DNA from 4 places in the Paenibacillus sp. LS-5 genome. Region 4 is predicted to be linked to each of the others. Evidence: predicted binding sites of a transcription regulator. Region 4 holds the regulator's gene; each other region holds the start of a gene.
The links. Region 4 encodes LexA, which represses DNA repair genes until DNA is damaged. Its sites were predicted from a motif close to CGAACATATGTTCG; they were not measured.
Positions count from the first base shown of each region.

Region 1: AC0MA3_RS04455 (YhjD family protein) is a predicted target of LexA. The motif match lies at 2,254-2,267, and genes of this name have one in related genera.
Region 2: recA (recombinase RecA) is a predicted target of LexA. The motif match lies at 1,632-1,645, and genes of this name have one in related genera.
Region 3: AC0MA3_RS04360 (ImmA/IrrE family metallo-endopeptidase) is a predicted target of LexA. The motif match lies at 2,573-2,586, and genes of this name have one in related genera.

Region 1 is NZ_JBWAVA010000002.1:249,827-254,133, reverse strand. Features, by position in the region: gene AC0MA3_RS04485 (hypothetical protein) at 249-572, opposite strand; gene AC0MA3_RS04480 (hypothetical protein) at 550-801, opposite strand; gene AC0MA3_RS04475 (hypothetical protein) at 923-1,252, opposite strand; gene AC0MA3_RS04470 (hypothetical protein) at 1,249-1,422, opposite strand; gene AC0MA3_RS04465 (helix-turn-helix domain-containing protein) at 1,598-1,813, shown strand; gene AC0MA3_RS04460 (hypothetical protein) at 1,830-2,039, shown strand; gene AC0MA3_RS04455 (YhjD family protein) at 2,287-2,673, shown strand; gene AC0MA3_RS04450 (hypothetical protein) at 2,758-2,952, shown strand; gene AC0MA3_RS04445 (hypothetical protein) at 3,072-3,656, shown strand; gene AC0MA3_RS04440 (ATP-dependent DNA ligase) at 3,649-4,307, opposite strand, start outside.
Region 2 is NZ_JBWAVA010000008.1:84,018-88,324, forward strand. Features, by position in the region: gene AC0MA3_RS13950 (regulatory protein RecX) at 1-371, opposite strand, end outside; gene recA (recombinase RecA) at 498-1,562, opposite strand; gene AC0MA3_RS13960 (competence/damage-inducible protein A) at 1,862-3,151, opposite strand; gene pgsA (CDP-diacylglycerol--glycerol-3-phosphate 3-phosphatidyltransferase) at 3,203-3,790, opposite strand; gene AC0MA3_RS13970 (YajQ family cyclic di-GMP-binding protein) at 3,944-4,307, opposite strand, start outside.
Region 3 is NZ_JBWAVA010000002.1:235,910-240,216, forward strand. Features, by position in the region: gene AC0MA3_RS04330 (extracellular solute-binding protein) at 1-227, shown strand, start outside; gene AC0MA3_RS04335 (hypothetical protein) at 349-513, shown strand; tRNA gene AC0MA3_RS04340 (tRNA-Met) at 597-673, shown strand; tRNA gene AC0MA3_RS04345 (tRNA-Ile) at 720-793, shown strand; gene AC0MA3_RS04350 (hypothetical protein) at 1,117-1,566, shown strand; gene AC0MA3_RS04355 (hypothetical protein) at 1,758-1,919, opposite strand; gene AC0MA3_RS04360 (ImmA/IrrE family metallo-endopeptidase) at 2,011-2,553, opposite strand; gene AC0MA3_RS04365 (YjcZ family sporulation protein) at 2,813-2,968, shown strand; gene AC0MA3_RS04370 (NucA/NucB deoxyribonuclease domain-containing protein) at 3,047-3,487, opposite strand; gene AC0MA3_RS04375 (cytidine deaminase) at 3,605-4,021, shown strand; gene AC0MA3_RS04380 (zinc ribbon domain-containing protein) at 4,160-4,307, opposite strand, start outside.
Region 4 is NZ_JBWAVA010000001.1:699,969-704,275, reverse strand. Features, by position in the region: gene AC0MA3_RS03220 (hypothetical protein) at 77-451, opposite strand; gene AC0MA3_RS03215 (L,D-transpeptidase) at 687-1,025, opposite strand; gene lexA (transcriptional repressor LexA) at 1,255-1,881, opposite strand; gene AC0MA3_RS03205 (LysM peptidoglycan-binding domain-containing protein) at 2,118-2,525, shown strand; gene AC0MA3_RS03200 (DUF896 domain-containing protein) at 2,635-2,808, shown strand; gene AC0MA3_RS03195 (hypothetical protein) at 2,893-3,420, shown strand; gene AC0MA3_RS03190 (HAD family hydrolase) at 3,457-4,242, shown strand.

The sequences.
Region 1 (4,307 bases), on a different contig from region 4:
TGGCTGCCCAAAGTTGGACAGTGAGATTCTCCGCGTCGAGATCCTCCGGCTGCAACCGGTAGGCGCGGACATGGGTCTCCCCAAAGTTGGTTACACACTACGGACGTCAACGTTAGCGCGAAGACGGTCCGGTAATAGTTAACCCAGGCGGACACCTTGCGGGTAAATCTTAATCTCCGCCCATGTATCGTTAACCTCGCGGATGTACAAACGACGGCGATCTTTACGAGCGAGTCTGCGTGAATATTTCATACCGGAAGTTCCTCCGGACATTCAAAATGCGGAACAAGTGAGAGAAGGTACTGCAGCGCGGTCATACCGGTGAGACGGTCGGCCAGCTTCGGCAACGATTCGCGCGACAACAAAACGAGGTCAGCGCCTTTAATTCGGTACGAGTCGGCTCTATCCGCTGGCTCAACGATGCCCAGCGCGGTGCGTCCGTCTTCTGAACGGTAGAGTGCGGCGTTATTTGCTACGAGGATCCCCCGACTATCTTCCGGCTCCATTGCGCCGTCATCCGGAATCCAACGGACATTGATACGCGGGTACTTAGGCTGGGATGAGTTCGTCAATAGCGGCGACCTCCGTTTCTACGCGGACGATAAAGCCGAGTTCATGAAGTTGCGCGGTACTTACGGGCCGTCTGCCGGTGTAGGCGCGGCTATTTGTTGTGGGGAAATTGCGAAGAAATACACGAGGTAAAACAACTATCTGCTGCGTGCGACCTGGCGCGTTAATCCAAGTAACGATAAAATTACCGTTACAGTCGCGTGCGTATCCAATCTCAAACGTTTTTACCATGAATGACCTCCGCGTTTAAAGCCCGCCGGCTATTGTATGATTGCATTGCGGATTACCGCGACCATCCCGGCATCACCGGTAGGTTTCGGCCGGTATCCCTCCGGCTGCTTATCGAGCGGCATTATAGCGCTAACCCCATTTCGTCACACACGGCGCTAACCATGTCCCGTACGATAAACTGCAGCGCACTCATGCCTGCCCACCGTTCGATAAGCGCCGGCACAACGTCTACGGCCGCGCCGGTCACATCATCCGCAATCATTACGGAGTCATCACCGTTGTTTCCTTCGTAACAATCCGCGCTGGATTCGCTCTGACGGACGACCTGCGCCCATAGTGCGCCCTCGAATACGAAGATAGCGCGGTCATTGCCGACAAGATACGCCGGCAGCGTTTCGAACTCGCCGGGATCGAACGGGCCGAGAATCAGCGTTATAAGCCTCGCGTTCATAGTACGAGTTCCTTAACGATAATAGCGGCCAAAGTAACGGCGAATTTAAGACCGCTCCAAAGAGCAGACCGGAGAGCAGCGCGGCGATTACGGACGGCGGTACGAGAACCTGAACGGGATGGGTAGACAGCGGGGATTTCTACGGCATTGATCGGTATCAGATTGGGCATTTCGGTAATCCTCCTTTATAATCTTGAAACGTTATGGTATAATCTGCGTAATATTTATCAATAGTCAACATATCAATATGTCAACATGCTGTGCATTGATTAACCTTATATTAACCTCTCTTTTTCCGCATGTCAACATGTTGTGCAATAATATTTTATGAGGAGTGCCATACATATGGAAGACCTGCTAATACGCTGCCGTTTAGGGGATTTGATGAAAGAGAGAGGATTATCCAATAAGCAAATCGTCGATCTTACAGGAGTTAGCCGCAACACAATCACATCACTAGCTGCTAATGCTACTAAGCGCATAGACTACGACACACTTGGAGCGCTATGCCGGGGCTTGGGAGTATTGCCTGGAGATATACTTGAGTATATAAAAGAATAGTATAGGAGGTTATTTTATGGAATCAGTTCCGCGTAGTATTAAAACTAATGAGGACTTTGCTTTCTGCAGAGCTGCTGAGATAACGATATATGTTTTTGAAGTTGAGAATATTCAGAGCCCCATTGACCAGGGCATAATTACGGGCGGCGGATTTTTAGCCAACTACATAACAATTAATGGCACTTCTTACGAGACATCGAAGTACTTTTTCTCAACAGAGGAGTAGAATTGTTCTACGGCGAGCCTGAGCTTATGCAACCCTAACGAATACACTCCGCAAGGGTTAGCGCGGCTAATTCAAGGGTAAATCAACGCTCATATAACGATGAAAACGAACGTCAGGATAACGGATATCACTCCGCATCCTGGCGTTTTTATTATAGCGAGACCGAAATCCAATGATTCTCCATTGCATAAGAATAGTTTAGGCGCATATAATACGTACATATGTTCTTATCACGGAGGGTTCTACGATGAACAACCATATCAACGAAGAGAACGCGTTATTACGCGATTACATACTATTTCCGCAGCTCACATCTGCCGTTCAGCGCAGTATAGACGAACTTGATGACGTGCCTAACGTACTCAACCGGGCCTACAGCGCATCCGGTACGTTCCTACTACGTAAAATGACGAAAGACCTGGGCGAGAACCGCTTAGCACTTAGCCGCGCCGGCTTGCGAATTACCCGGACAGCCGAGCTTAACGGATTGATTCACGTTGAATTTACGCGTAAAGGTCAATCACAGGCGGAAGTATACGCGGTTGCCCGCGAGGTTTTGCGCGATGAAATGCGCGCGAGGATGGCGCAATATATAGCTGATTTTGGTGCGGCCGTTAGTGGAGCTCTTAGTTGAACGCAAATAAGCGCCAGCTCCCGGAAGGAACTGGCGCGAAAGATAGCGAATATTAACGTAATACCTAACGAAAGGACTACGTTAATGAGCCGATTTATGAAGCCGCTGACCGCTAACGTTCACTTTTATACCGCGCAGATAGAGCGATTGCCAATCGTAGTATTCATCGGAAACGAACTAGCGGGCAGCGGATTAATCGAAGATATATCGTATGCGGCCGTTAAGGTGCGGGGTGAGTATTATATGCGCGATTCCTGCACTTTTAAATACGCGAGCTAAACGGAAAAACTGCGGCTTACGCTGGGCCGATTGAGAAGTATACACTAGAAAGCGTGAAGATCGGCGGGGTATACTACGTCAGAAAATCTCACGTTACTACTATCGGAGGTAATGTATAGATGCCTACAACTGTGTTTTGGACTATATTCAGCGGCGCTACTGTGTACGTCTTTGGTCAGACCGTACATAGATACATACTGGACCCCTTATTAGAGTTTAAGAAGGCAAGGGCCGCAGTGGTCAAACACATTGTTTTAAATTCAGAAGTATTCACGTTAGAAAAAACGCAAAATGAGCGGTCATTTGAGTCAGTAAAAGAGCTCCGAAAAATCCTTATTGGAAAGTCTATCGAGATAGGTGGAGACTTGATCTCGACTTCCCGTTCCGTCCCTTTCTACTCGATTTTCGCTTTCTTTCTGCGATACCCGTCTTTAAGAGAGACACTTAAAGTTACTTCAGACCTCGTTGAGTTATCTGATAATGTGTCTAACCAGTCAAGCGTCAGTCATTATTTAGAAGAAAATAGGATTAAGGCATTCGACAGTCTGGCGAAAATACTCAAACTTAAGTTTACTTACTCAGACCTCCAGATGATTTCAAACGGTTATTTCATGAACGGTAAAAGTCTCGAGCATGTACTTAAAGACACTCCAAACGCTCTGTCTGATGAGGTCATGCGTGAACTCAAGAAACAGTCTAAATGAGAAACTCCGTAAACACCGGACTCCGCAACATCCCCGCGCGAGTCCAATTTCGCATTTTCACGCGAGCTCTAATGCGCGGCTCCACGTAAACGAAGTCGCTGTCCTCGCCCGTAATCAGCGCCTTACTGACGCCGTAAAATGCACGCTTATGCGTAGGCGATGCGCCGAACTCGATTATGCCAGCCGGCCGCATTTTACCGCGATTGTCCGGCACAGACGCGAGCCAGCAGAACTCAGCCTTCTTATATCCGCTAAGATAAACGTCAGCGTACGTCCAGTTAATGACCTTTTGCCACTGTGAAGAACGTTTTCCCGTTTCATATACGCTGTCCATCCGCTTGGCGACTACGCCCTCCATAGCCCGCGCCTGCATCTGCGTAAATAGCGCTTCGCCGGCGCCTTCAACGTACGGAGTCACGCCGAAGTGTGCGTTAGGTAACGTTAGGCCCGCAAGAATGGCCTTACGCTCCATTAGCGGCCGATTGCGCAGGTCCTCGCCCTTATAGCGCAGGATATCGAATATGACGTACGTAACCGGTAGCTCAGCGGTAAGCCGGCGGATGGTATCGGAGCGCCGCGCTTGGAACCGCGACATGACGGATTCAAAGTCAACCGCGCTGTTCTGCGGATCTACGCACGCAATCTCGCCGT
Region 2 (4,307 bases), on a different contig from region 4:
AGACGCAACAGAACTTCGGCAATAATAGTCTCCCCTATTTCCTTCTCCCGTAAACGGCGGGCCATTTCCTGAGACGTTCGAGGCTTGCGCTCCAAATAGCGCAGGCCCTCAACATAAGCCCGCTGCCGCTCATCGGCTACAACGATCTCTTCCAGATCAGTCTTCATGAAGGAGCTACCCGTAATCATCCGGTATTTAATCATGACATCTTCATGAACGGCCAGCTGATAGGCACCAAAATGTATGATATAACGGTGGTCTGACTTCTTCAGACGCTCTACACGCGTAATTTCTAGTAATTCATCCTCAGGGAAATCGGCTAAGATTTGCTCGTCCTGCTCTTCAGGTTCAGGATTTAATTGGATTACCATTGGCTTCCTATCACCTCATTGCTGATGTAAGTCTTATTCATTTGCGAAAAAGCGCCCTGCAATGGATCATTCACAGGGCGCCCGAACTCTTACCGGGTATTCAATTTCAAATGATTGAATATCAGGTTATTCAATTTCAAGCAGAAGTTTCTCTTCTTCTTCTTGCTCGGCAGCTACCTCAGATTCACTTGGCGCAGCCACAAGCGTTGATAAATTGCTCGCTTCACGAATCTTATTCTCAATCAGCAAGGCAATGTCCTGATGCTCCTTGAGGAATTGCTTGGAATTCTCACGGCCTTGTCCAAGACGTTCACCTTCATAGGAGTACCAAGCACCACTCTTGTTCACAATGTCCATTTCCGTTCCGATATCCACAAGGCTTCCTTCACGGGAGATGCCTTCACCGTACATAATATCCACATCTGCCTGCTTGAACGGAGGTGCAACCTTGTTCTTCACGACTTTGATCTTGGTGCGGTTACCCACAACATCATTACCCATCTTAATACTCTCTACGCGACGTACATCCAGGCGTACAGAAGAGTAGAATTTCAGTGCTCGTCCGCCAGGTGTCGTTTCCGGGTTACCAAACATTACACCGATCTTCTCACGAAGCTGGTTGATGAAGATAGCAATGGTATTCGATTTATTGATGGCTCCCGACAATTTCCGTAGAGCCTGGGACATCAGGCGGGCCTGCAAGCCTACATGGGAATCCCCCATGTCGCCTTCAATTTCTGCTTTTGGAACCAAGGCTGCCACAGAGTCAACTACAATGATATCTACCGCGCCACTGCGTACCAGTGCTTCAGCAATTTCCAACGCTTGCTCCCCGGTATCCGGCTGGGACAACAGAAGTTCATCGATATTTACACCAAGTGCATTGGCGTATTTAGGATCAAGCGCATGCTCGGCATCAATAAATGCAGCTTGTCCGCCTGCCTTCTGCACTTCCGCAATCGCATGCAGAGCAACAGTTGTCTTACCGGAAGACTCTGGTCCATATACTTCAATAATACGTCCCTTAGGAAGTCCGCCTATACCTAATGCAATATCAAGTGCCAAAGATCCGCTAGGTACGACTTCCACTTTCATATGAGTGGATTCTCCCAATTTCATGATCGAACCTTTACCGAATTGTTTTTCTATTTGACGAAGCGCCATATCAAGCGCTGCACGACGATCTGACAATCAGACCACTTCCTTCACTGTTTATAATAATATAATAACGTGTTTTGGAGGTCTTGCCAAGCTTTTTTTCGAACATACATTCGTTTTTTTTGTCCCGAGGGCTAATACTTCCTTTTAATGTAAGCCTCCTTCCGGATCTGGATCTGCGCCAGATTATGGATTCACCGGACATCGGACAGCACCTTCTCGCAAGGGTCATGCTGCGGGATCACTTCGTATGAATAAAACAAAAAACCGCAGCAGGGATCTCTCAGTGCCACGGTTCTTCCGTATACCCAATTATATACCAGACAGGAAGGCTATTGCAAGGCAGAGCCTTCAAGCGGTGTAGCTATCTTGCGTTCCTCCAGTCTGCGCCAGAGACGGTACAAGAGTGCCTTGACTGTCCGCAGACGGATATTCTCGCGAGTGCCTTTAAGATTAAGTTCATATACTTCCGTAGGACGGCCGCGTTCAGCGAGTCCGATAAATACTAGTCCTACCGGCTTGCGCTCTGAATACCCCGGACCCGCTACACCGGTAACCGACAATCCAAAGTCACTGTCAGCAGTCATTCTCACCTGATCCGCGAGCACCTCAGCCACTTCCCTGCTGACCGCACCTGGGGCATCCGGGCCCTCCAGCATCGCTGCAGGCACGTTCAGCAGCTTCTTCTTCATCTCATTGGAGTAGCATACGATTCCTCCGAGGAACATAGACGCGCTGCCTGGAATATTGGTGATACTCTCCATCAGAAGACCGCCAGTACAGCTCTCCGCCGCACTCAATGTCAGCCCGGCATCTGCCATCCAATCCACAATCAGCTGCTCCAGCGGTACATTGATATTGGCATACATATGCTCCGGCAGAATCTCCTGAATGGTCCTTTCAAGTACCTCCAGCTTCTTCATGGCTTCCCGCTCCGAAGGGGCTTTGGTGGAAATGCGAACCGTTACCTCGCCCTCCTTGGCATAAGGAGCAATGGTCGGATCGCTCTGGCCCCGGATGAGATCAATCAATTTATCTTCAAGGAGCGACTCTCCGATACCGGCAAACTTCAGCATTTTGGAATATATCGGCATTTCATCAGTCAGGACATGCTGCTGCAGCCAAGGTTTGGCCTGGTCTATGAACATAGGCTTCATCTCACGCGGAGGTCCGGGAAGCACGATATAGAACTTTCCTCCATCGGAAAAAGCAAGCCCCACCGCCAGCCCCGTTTCATTCGGGAGCGGTGTTGTCCCATCGATAATCAGCGCCTGTTTCCGGTTGTTTTCGGTCATAACAATTTTGCGTTCGTCAAAAAACCGTTGAACATGGTCCATAGCAAGCTGGTCAATATGCAGACTGCGTCCAACGGAGGCTGCCAGTGCGTCCTTAGTAAGATCATCTTCAGTCGGGCCAATCCCGCCGGTGAACAGAATAATATCCGCACGGTTGCGGGCAATTTCTATAGCTTGTTGCAGACGGCTGCTGTTGTCCCCAACTACCGTCTGAAAATAAACATCGATTCCGAGTGCGGCCAGCTCTACTGAAAGAAACTGTGCATTGCTGTTTACAATCTGTCCTAGCAAAAGTTCTGTGCCGACGGCAATAATTTCCGCTTTCATCGCTGGCTTCTCCTCCTGAATGTAAATAATGAATGACTCTGTTCAGTTCAATTAAGCGTTGTGTAGCTGTAGTAAATCTTTGTTTTTCACGAAGTAGTCAATACCGGAGTAGATGGTAACAAGTGCCGCAGCCCAGATCGCAATATCATCCACAGGAATGCTGACAAACTGAAACGGAAAATTGTTCAGCAACAGAAGTGAAATGGCAACAATCTGAATAACCGTTTTGATCTTGCCCCATTTGCTGGCAGCAACTACTTTACCTTCAAGCAGCGCTACCTGACGCAAGCCCGTTACAGCGAACTCGCGGCTGATAATGACGATAGCGATCCAAGAGTCACATCTGCCCAGTTCCACCAGGGAGATCAGTACAGCAGAGACCAGGAGCTTGTCCGCCAGGGGATCAAGCAGCTTGCCCAGATTGGTAACCATATTGTATTTCCGGGCAATGTAGCCGTCTATACCATCTGTACTGGCTGCAAGCAGAAAAATCACTGCTGCGATCAGATGATTAATGGAGAGCTGGAATGAGCCCCAATGAATCGGTTCCGGATAAAAGCTGAAATTCACCAGCAGGAAAAACATCATAATCGGGATGAGACAAATACGGGCAAGCGTAATTCGGTTAGGCAAATTCACTGAAGTTCCTCCCTTGATCCATACGAATCCTATAATCCACTATTTTCTTAAATTCGGCTTAGGCAAGTATATTATAGCCCTATGTAGGTGTCAAAAAAAACACAAAGCACCCCGCAGGCAAGAAAAATGCAAGCAGTGCGGGGTACGAAAATCTTACTTTAAGTTGTTGAACTGCAGATCCAGCGGTAAATCGGCTTTTCGCAGGAGCTGGATAATCTGCTGCAGATCATCCCGGCTTTTGCCGGTTACACGGATTTGGTCCCCTTGAATCTGGCTCTTCACCTTCAATTTGGAGTCACGGATCAGGATGTTAATTTTTTTGGCATTCTCCTGATCAATCCCCTGTTTGAGTCCCAGACGCTGCCGTACCGTTCCCAGTGAGGCGGGCTCAATTTTGCCGAAATCCAGATTCTTGAGTGTAATTCCGCGTTTGACCATCTTTGACTGTAAAATATCAATAACAGCATTCAGTTTGTATTCATCCTCTGAAGCGATGATAAGCGCATCCTTCTCCAGC
Region 3 (4,307 bases), on a different contig from region 4:
ATCCGGCCATGGACAGTCTACAGGCGCGCATTCCTGGAATTACCCAGATCAATGATGTCGGGCGGATCTTATTCACTGAGGTGTATCAAGGCAAACGAACCGTTGCCAGTGCTCTTCAAGCCTGGGAGAAACAGGGCAATCTCATGCTGAAGGCTCTGCAGAAAGAGCCTGAGAAGTATTTTGATGTTGAGAATGGCTGGCCTGGGAAAAGCCCAACAACCAAATAAGACGCACCCAGAAAATTACACAGCCGCCGCCGGAAACCGGCGGCTTATTTTTAGGAAACAGGGCATGATATCTTTAGCAACAGAGCAATCATAATTTTGCGGAGAAGGAGAAGAAGGTATCATGAACTGGATATACTTCGCGAAGCTGTTCAGGACGAGATTTCAAGCCGGATGTCTGGCCAAGAGGCTGGAGCAGGACGGCTGGATATACGGCTATCATGACCCGCGTTTTGTGGAAATATACCGTTCACGCAAGGGCCGCTATGGTGTTCGTTTTCTGCCTTGAACCCATTGGTCAAAATCATGCTTGACTATTGACCCGGATATGATGTATATTATCTATTGTCGCTGTTTGAATATAATTACTGACGCGGGGTGGAGCAGCCCGGTAGCTCGTCGGGCTCATAACCCGAAGGCCGCAGGTTCAAATCCTGCCCCCGCAACCAATTTTATTTTCTCAGACAGCCATTGTATATACGGAATCCTAGATCCGGGCCCTTAGCTCAGTTGGTTAGAGCGGTCGGCTCATAACCGATTGGTCACAGGTTCGAGTCCTGTAGGGCCCACTTCTCAAAACCCCTTGCCTAGCAAGGGGTTTTTGCTATTTATAGGCTCGTAGAAGCGAATATGCTTGAGTGGGGAAGGGCCATATTTTTAAGCTTGCTAACGTATTTGATAACGGAGACTTTTATTCCACAGATTCAAGCTGCTTTTCTACAAATTTGCCAAAGTATCAATGTAGTAGGCCAGTGATAATTGTAAAAGGTAATGAATTGGTTGCTTTATTTTGTACTCATACCATTGAGTCGATAGTACAAACAATACTATGATCCGGCTCATAGAATGTACTATCTTCCGGAAGAAATCTTTATATAAAGGAGAGAGTGAAATGCCAATTCAATTCCTTGATTCCAGAACTTCAACGGCCTTGGCGGGACCTACCGGTACAACATCAATTCCAGAAGTAACACCAATCTTACTTGGTGACATAGGTCTTCAGGTAGCCGCAGTGATCGGTACTCCTAATGAGGCAGACGTGCGTATAGAGCTTTGGGGAACGATTGGAGTAGTCGGTGTGGCCACAAATCAAGTGACTGTCACTGTAGAAAGAGGCGGAACAGGAGTTAGTGGTACAGGTACTGTAATCTACACCGCCATTGTGGATTTGATCACAGGGTACAATCTGATTTCTTTCACCGCAGCAGATTTCCATCCGACCGTCCCTGCTTCGGGCGAGCTGCGCTATACCATGTATGCGGTAGATACAGGTCCAGGACCAGCAATAACTATAGCAGGACCTGTTACGTTTAATGGAATAGCTCAAGCTGGTGCATTCTAATTGCACTGTGTTAGTACCCTAACGAAAGTTTGTTAGGGTTTTTTCTTATCTATAATAGAATAGCTCTATTTCATATGTATTTAAGCTAGAAGGAATATACTAATAGCATATCCCCTAATTAAGATATTGGACCCTGCCGGATGCCGGCGGGGTCACTTTTTGTGGATTGGCCAGTCTTGCGGCATAAGGGCTTAATCTTCCTGAGGTTCCTGCAGCAGAATGGAAAAAGTCTGAGTCTCATGGTTCACTTCAATGGCTTCGATACCAACAAAATCCGGGATTTCGGGATGCACCGCGTCCACGTTGTAATCTGGATGGTTCAATAATAGGTGGATTATTTCGATGGCTTCCATACCGTTCCCCCCTAAGGGTAATTTCGCTTAAGTCTGATGGCTTGAGCTCCTATTGCAGCAGATTCGTGTCTGCATATTATCTCCTATGCATTTAGCGAATATGTCTGTGGATTAATTTTCTGTCCTCATTTCTCTCCATAACAGCTATTAACTGCCCCTGGAACACACGCCGCTGAATTTGATCGATCCGCTGCAGAGCCAATTCGCTGGGAACCTGAAAAGTGGCGGCAAGCTCCTGAACCGCTTCTTCGCGGAGCTCAGGCAGGGTCATCTTCGAGATTATGGAGTAAGGCATTGCTGCATACAAAATAAAGCGTTCCGATTCATCCTGTTCCGCTTGACTATATTGCTCAGGCATCAGCGTATGGCTGCCGGAATGACGGAGCAGGTGACAAAGCTCCTGCAGAAATTCCAGGCGCTGCAGTTCTCCAGAAAGCCGGTTATCGATGAACATACTGTACATACCGGCTGAGGCTTCAATCCCTTTGCTCCTCACATCCAAATAATGAACCCAAATATTCAGGCGTTCGGCAATATACGCAATCGAAATTTGTGCCGGCTTACAGATATCCAGCCGTTCATATAAATCCTCCGTCCATTTCTCCAGAGCAGTCATTTGATAATAGGAATGCATTTGATTCACCTCAGATACAAGATCGTATGTTCGTATTTATGGCCAAAAGAAAAGCCCAGAGGGCTTAAAACTACGCGAACCTGTGTTCTTATGTGTCTAAGCATATAGCAATCAGATAGTAATATCAAGTGTTTTCAGCTTGGAAGGTTGGGCTTACATAATTAGATGAATCGGAATTTCTTTGCCTATTGGCCCATGCAGTACAATGGCCTGTAACATATTCTGTGCTGTAGTCATTATTTCAGAGGAGGAATTAACAATGGGAGCAGATTATGGTTGCGGTTGTGGAAATAATATCGGTGGAGTAAATCAGGGACCCCCAGTAGTACCGGTTGTCAGCCCCTTTACTTCAACAGGTGCAATTCTGGTACTGTTCATTCTTCTGGTAATTATCACCAGAGCCTGGATGTTCTAGAATCTCCAGCCGTGATTGTTGCCCTGTCAGGCTAAAAGCCTGATAGGGCTATACGGGTTTCCACGATCAATGTGTGCGCTATCTGAACATGAATTCTACTCGCGTTCCGTCAGGCAGCTCCTCCAATTGATTGCCCACCCAGCTGCCAGCCCCGCGGTTATCTTTTGGCGTTATGTATTCGATGTCAGCTCCGCTTCCGCCTTCCTCGCACATGGCCATCGGCCATTCATCGCGGTCATAGCCTTTTTTGGTCGGAATCCCCTTCAGTGACTCTTTACGGTTCTCTTCAGCTTCCTGCCGGTCGATAGTGCAAATGGACGACTCTCCACTTCGGATAGCATCTTGAATGTGCTGAGCAGTCTCCGGATAACGGTCACTTGGAAAGTCCAGCTGGACAACATCAGTATCTTCTGTGGAGTTCTGACTGCCAGGCAGCGGACCATTCTCCTCATACCAGTATGCGGCGGCCAAAAGCACCAGGATGATGATGAGACTCGGGATGAATTTCTTGGACTTCACTGTGCTGCCCCCTATAAGTTTGTAAGCCTGCGCTTAAAGCATACGCAGACTTAACCAGTATATCTTAAATATAGCCTCCTTTAGTATACTGAAAATAGTAAAAAGGGGGTAAGGTTAATGGAATATGAGATTACTTCAGAGGATCAGAATTTGATTGCCTCCGCACAGGAGATCATCACGAAACGTTATGAGTGGGAACGTCACCATGTGGGAGCGGCTCTGCGGACCAAGACGGGAGAAATCTTCACCGCCGTTCATGTGGAAGCCAGTCTATCCAGAGTTACGGTCTGCGCAGAAGCGATGGTGATAGGTAAGGCTATATCGGAGGGATACAAGGAGTTTGATCTGATAGTCGCGGTAAGACATCCCGATCCTGACAACCCTGAGGAGGAGATCAAAGTCGTCTCGCCCTGCGGCATGTGCAGAGAGCTGATCGCCGATTACGGCAAGGATTGCAAGGTAATTGTGCCTGTTGAGGGAAGAGTGATCAAGGTGAATGCAGCCGAGCTTCTTCCGATGAGGTATTCCAGATAACCGGGGAAAGAAACATACATAATCGTATGAAAAACAGAGCAATGCGCGAACGGTTCAGATGTGGGGACAGCCCCAGCCAGGTTTAAGGCGTTAATCCGGCTGAGGCGTTCTATCCTCCCTACGAGGCAGACCAGCGGGTTAGATTTGTTCGCGGTAGCTGATATTGTTGGCGATTTTTTCATCGCGTACCGCTTTGCGGAGTACATCCTTAACGGTTTGGGGTTGGCGGATTCTGCGGAATAGCAGCTGCGGTGATGAAGCATCGTCCGAAAATATCGTAAGCATC
Region 4 (4,307 bases):
GTTTTGAAAGTTATAAGAAAGGTCGCCGGGAGGACATTAGCCGATTACTGCTTCTATATGTAGTTATACGCAGGTTTTACATGAAGTTGAAGGACGTTATTTGCTCAGCATAGACAATCAGCTGTTTATATTCAATTTCAGTAGCGAAGTTGGCGAATGGCCGTACAACGACATTATCCAAAACTACGAAATTGTAATTGAAAGTCTTTTCAGGATGTTCTGCACCTAAGTAGGAGATGTATTCATCAACAATGACATCATCCATCAATGATTTGAGATTAAATACATCCTCATTGCTGTTAGTCGTTGCTACATTACCTTGGATGCTGCCGAAGGCTGTAAGGATATTAACCTTGCGTTCCCCATGATTATTGTTGAGTAGAAGATTGGAGAGCTTACCTAATGCATCGACTTTAAAATCGACATGTGTTCTAATTTTGGATTGATTCAAACCAGACACTTCCTTTCAAGATTTAATTTGCCAATATACAGGTTTCGACATATTAACTCAGAATTCCTGTTAACGTGAGAAAAAAATGTTTGAACATGACAGGGGTGTCCCGAAAAAGCCGTGAAATGGCTGCTTGGGACGCCCCTTTGTTTTACAAATAGATGTAATGTTGACACTTGTGTGGGTGCTCTTCGAACGGACTTTAGTTCCAATCACTGTTGGCTCCAAATTTTATTTATTCCCTAATGGTTACACGGGTTCCAACAGGCACTGTTGCTGCAAGGAATAACACATCTTCATTGTACATACGGATACAGCCATGGGATACCCTCTTACCGATGGAGGAAGGGTCATTGGTTCCGTGTATTCCGTAATGAGGCTTGGATAGGCCCATCCAAAAGGCTCCGAAAGGGCCGCCGGGGTTTTTCTGTTTGTTGATAATGGTATATTCTCCGACTGGAGAGACGGACAGTATCTTCCCGATCCCGACAGGAAACCCTCTAATTACAGTCTCATTGTCAAGTAAATAGAGCATTCGCTGGGAGAGATCGGTAATGATCCGATAATTGGGCATCTTGGTCAACACTCCTTTTATCATCAGGATATGATCGGAGTGTAGGGAGAGTTCTGGTATATTTGTTTGATCAACCGGAGCGAACAAATGTTCTTGTAAGGATAGACAGGCATGTAGAACGGGAGAGAGCCATCCATTGTGATGAATGTATAAAGAAAATAAGGAAACAATAGATAACTAAAGAAAAAACTGCTCCGCTAGACTGCGGAACAGTTTCATTAAGAGGGGGCTAGTGAATATCGCGGAATAGGCCTATAACTCTGCCCAGGATCGTAACACGATTCAGACGAAGGGGCTCATAAGCCGGATTCTCCGGCTGCAGACGAATATGGTCTCGTTCCTTGTAGAAGGTCTTAACTGTTGCCTCATCTTCTTCGGTCATGGCTACAACGATATCTCCGTTATCTGCAGTCTGCTGCTGGCGGACGATTACATAGTCACCATTCATAATGCCAGCATCAACCATACTGTCACCTAGCACAGAAAGCATGAACACTTTATCATCACCTACATAATGAGCCGGCAACGGAAAGTAATCCTCAATATTCTCTGTTGCTGTAATCGGTACCCCGGCGGTAACCTTTCCAACGACTGGAATGCGTGTTACCGTCTGAACGAACTGATGAACATTCTCGGAATCCTCTTGTCCTAGCAATTCTATTGCCCGTGGCTTCGTAGGGTCACGGCGGATAAGACCTTTCTTCTCCAACCGGTCCAGGTGACCATGTACCGTGGAGCTGGAAGCCAGTCCTACAGCTTCGCCGATTTCCCGGACAGAAGGCGGATAACCCTTGCTGCGGACTTCGTTACGAATAAATTCCAGGATCGCCAGTTGACGACTCGAAATCTTTGACATCGGAATCAACCCCATATACTATGTTTGGGAAAATTATAACATAGAACTTCCGTTCGTACAAACATAAGTTCTAAAATGATAGAAAGAGTAGATGGGGGCTGAGAATAGTTATTTTGGGCAGAAAATGAGTAGTGAAATATAAGGGAACAATTGTTCGAAGAAATGTGTTGATCAAAACACATGTTCGTGTTATATTGATTTTGAAAGTAAGAACAAGTGTTTGGAGGTCGGTTAATATGTTAAAGTACAGTACTTACCGTAGTATTTACGACGAGGTTCATGAGGACCATACAGCCAGAACCCACTCTGCTTCTTCTGATAGACTAGATAATATTCTTTTGTCCTTAGTGACATCATGCCGAGGAATGTTCCATCAGGACACTCTGGTTAAGGTGGCCTTGATTTTTCTGTTAGTGATTTCGGGATTTACCGTGGTAGGTAATGTTTTTGCAGGATCGGTGTTGCCGGCCAAGCAGGAGAAGAGAGTTGTTGTTGAACGCGGGGACACACTTTGGAGTATTGCACTTAAGAATAAACCGGCTGATATGAAAACGGCTGTATATATAGAAGGAATTAAACGGTCAAGCGGTCTAGAGAATAGTAATATCAAGGCCGGAGATGTGCTGAGCTTACCTGTATATTAATATTAATGAAGTACCTATAGACAGATACCAGGAGCTTTCAGGGAGGAGACCTTGACAAGCTCTTTTTCTCATGGCAAAGTTAGAATGAATTTATAGGGAGGGGAACATATTGAACATTGACGAATTGGTCGCCCGTATCAATGAATTAGCACGCAAACAGAAGAGTGACGGCCTGACTGAGGAAGAACTCACCGAAAGAGCCAAGCTCCGGGAGATCTACCTGGGCAATATCCGCAGTAACTTCCGTGCGCAGCTCAATAACATTGAAATTGTGGACAAATAAGTACATGAACAAGGCAACAGGGCGAGAATAAATGAGGCTTTGTTCCTTTTCATAGATATAATTGGATGACTAGGGGGAACTAACATGGCCCGTTCTTGGGAAAGAATGGTTCAACGTAACACACAGCAAATTAATAAGCAACGCAAGAAGCAGGGGAAAGAATCTATCTATGCTTCAACGACTTCTGCCGCTGCAAAGAGCGGTGATATTTTTAGAGGCCGCAATATCGTGTTTCCTGTAGTGTTGGTAATGCTTGGCCTAATGTTTTGGGTAGTTGGCTCAATAGACGAAGCTAAGAACAGCGGCATTCTTGCCAACTGGCTGGGAGTTGTACTCTATTTTCTGCTCGCGGCATTGCTGTTTTTCCGACGTCCCTATTTGAAAGTTGAACGTGCCAGACTTTCTACTATTAAATACAACCGTGAACGTCATCTTCCTGCAGCGGATATTGAGAAGATTACCGTAACACGTGGCGCAGTTTCCATTAAGTACAAAGGCAAACGCACACAGTGGGTATTCTCCAGGCTGTTCAACCGTTATGACATTAATGCTATGGCCGAACGTTTGGAACAGTTCGCCAAACAAAATCATGTGGAATACGTGAGCGAATAGAAAGATACATCCAGTATAGGGAGAGGGAGAACTATAATGCCGATTTCCGCCGTACTCTTTGACCTTGATGACACATTGCTCTGGGATGAACGAAGTGTTGAAGAAGCCTTTCGATATGCCAGTGAAGCAGCAGGTGAATCCGTCGATCCTAAGGAGCTGGAAGCAGCTGTCCGCAGGGAAGCCAGGAATCTGTATGAATCATATGAAACGTTTCCGTTCACCAAGCTAATTGGAATTAATCCATTTGAAGCGCTATGGGGGAATTTTACAGCTGGGAAGCAGCATGAATTCCGCCAGATGGAGCAGCTTGCTCCTGTCTACCGCAAAGAGTCCTGGCGCCGTGGACTAGCTGCACTGGGAGTGGAGGATGAGGCACTTGCGGCAAAGCTGGCAGCTACATTTGCTACAGAACGCCGCAACCGGCCTTATATCTATGATGAGACTCTGCATGTACTGGATGAACTCAAAGGTAAGGTGAAATTGCTGCTTTTGACGAATGGGTGCCCTGCATTGCAGCAGGAGAAGCTGGATAGTGTGCCTGAGCTGATTCCTTATTTTGACCACATTGTTATTTCGGGGAACTTCGGTAAAGGCAAGCCGGACAAAGAGATCTTCACCCATGCGATGGAGCTTCTCGATATTTCTCCTGAGGATGGAATTATGGTTGGTGATAAGCTGACTACAGATATTCTTGGCGGGCTCAGTGCTGGTCTGACTACCGTATGGATTAACCGCACCGGCAAAGAAACTGATCCTGATATTACACCTGATTATCAGATTGAACATCTCAGTGAGCTTCTTCCACTCGTGAAATCTTTATAGGCCTCTTCCAAGAGTCGTTATCCTGACTAAGTCGGGATGCGGCTTTTTTTATGCAAGAATATTTA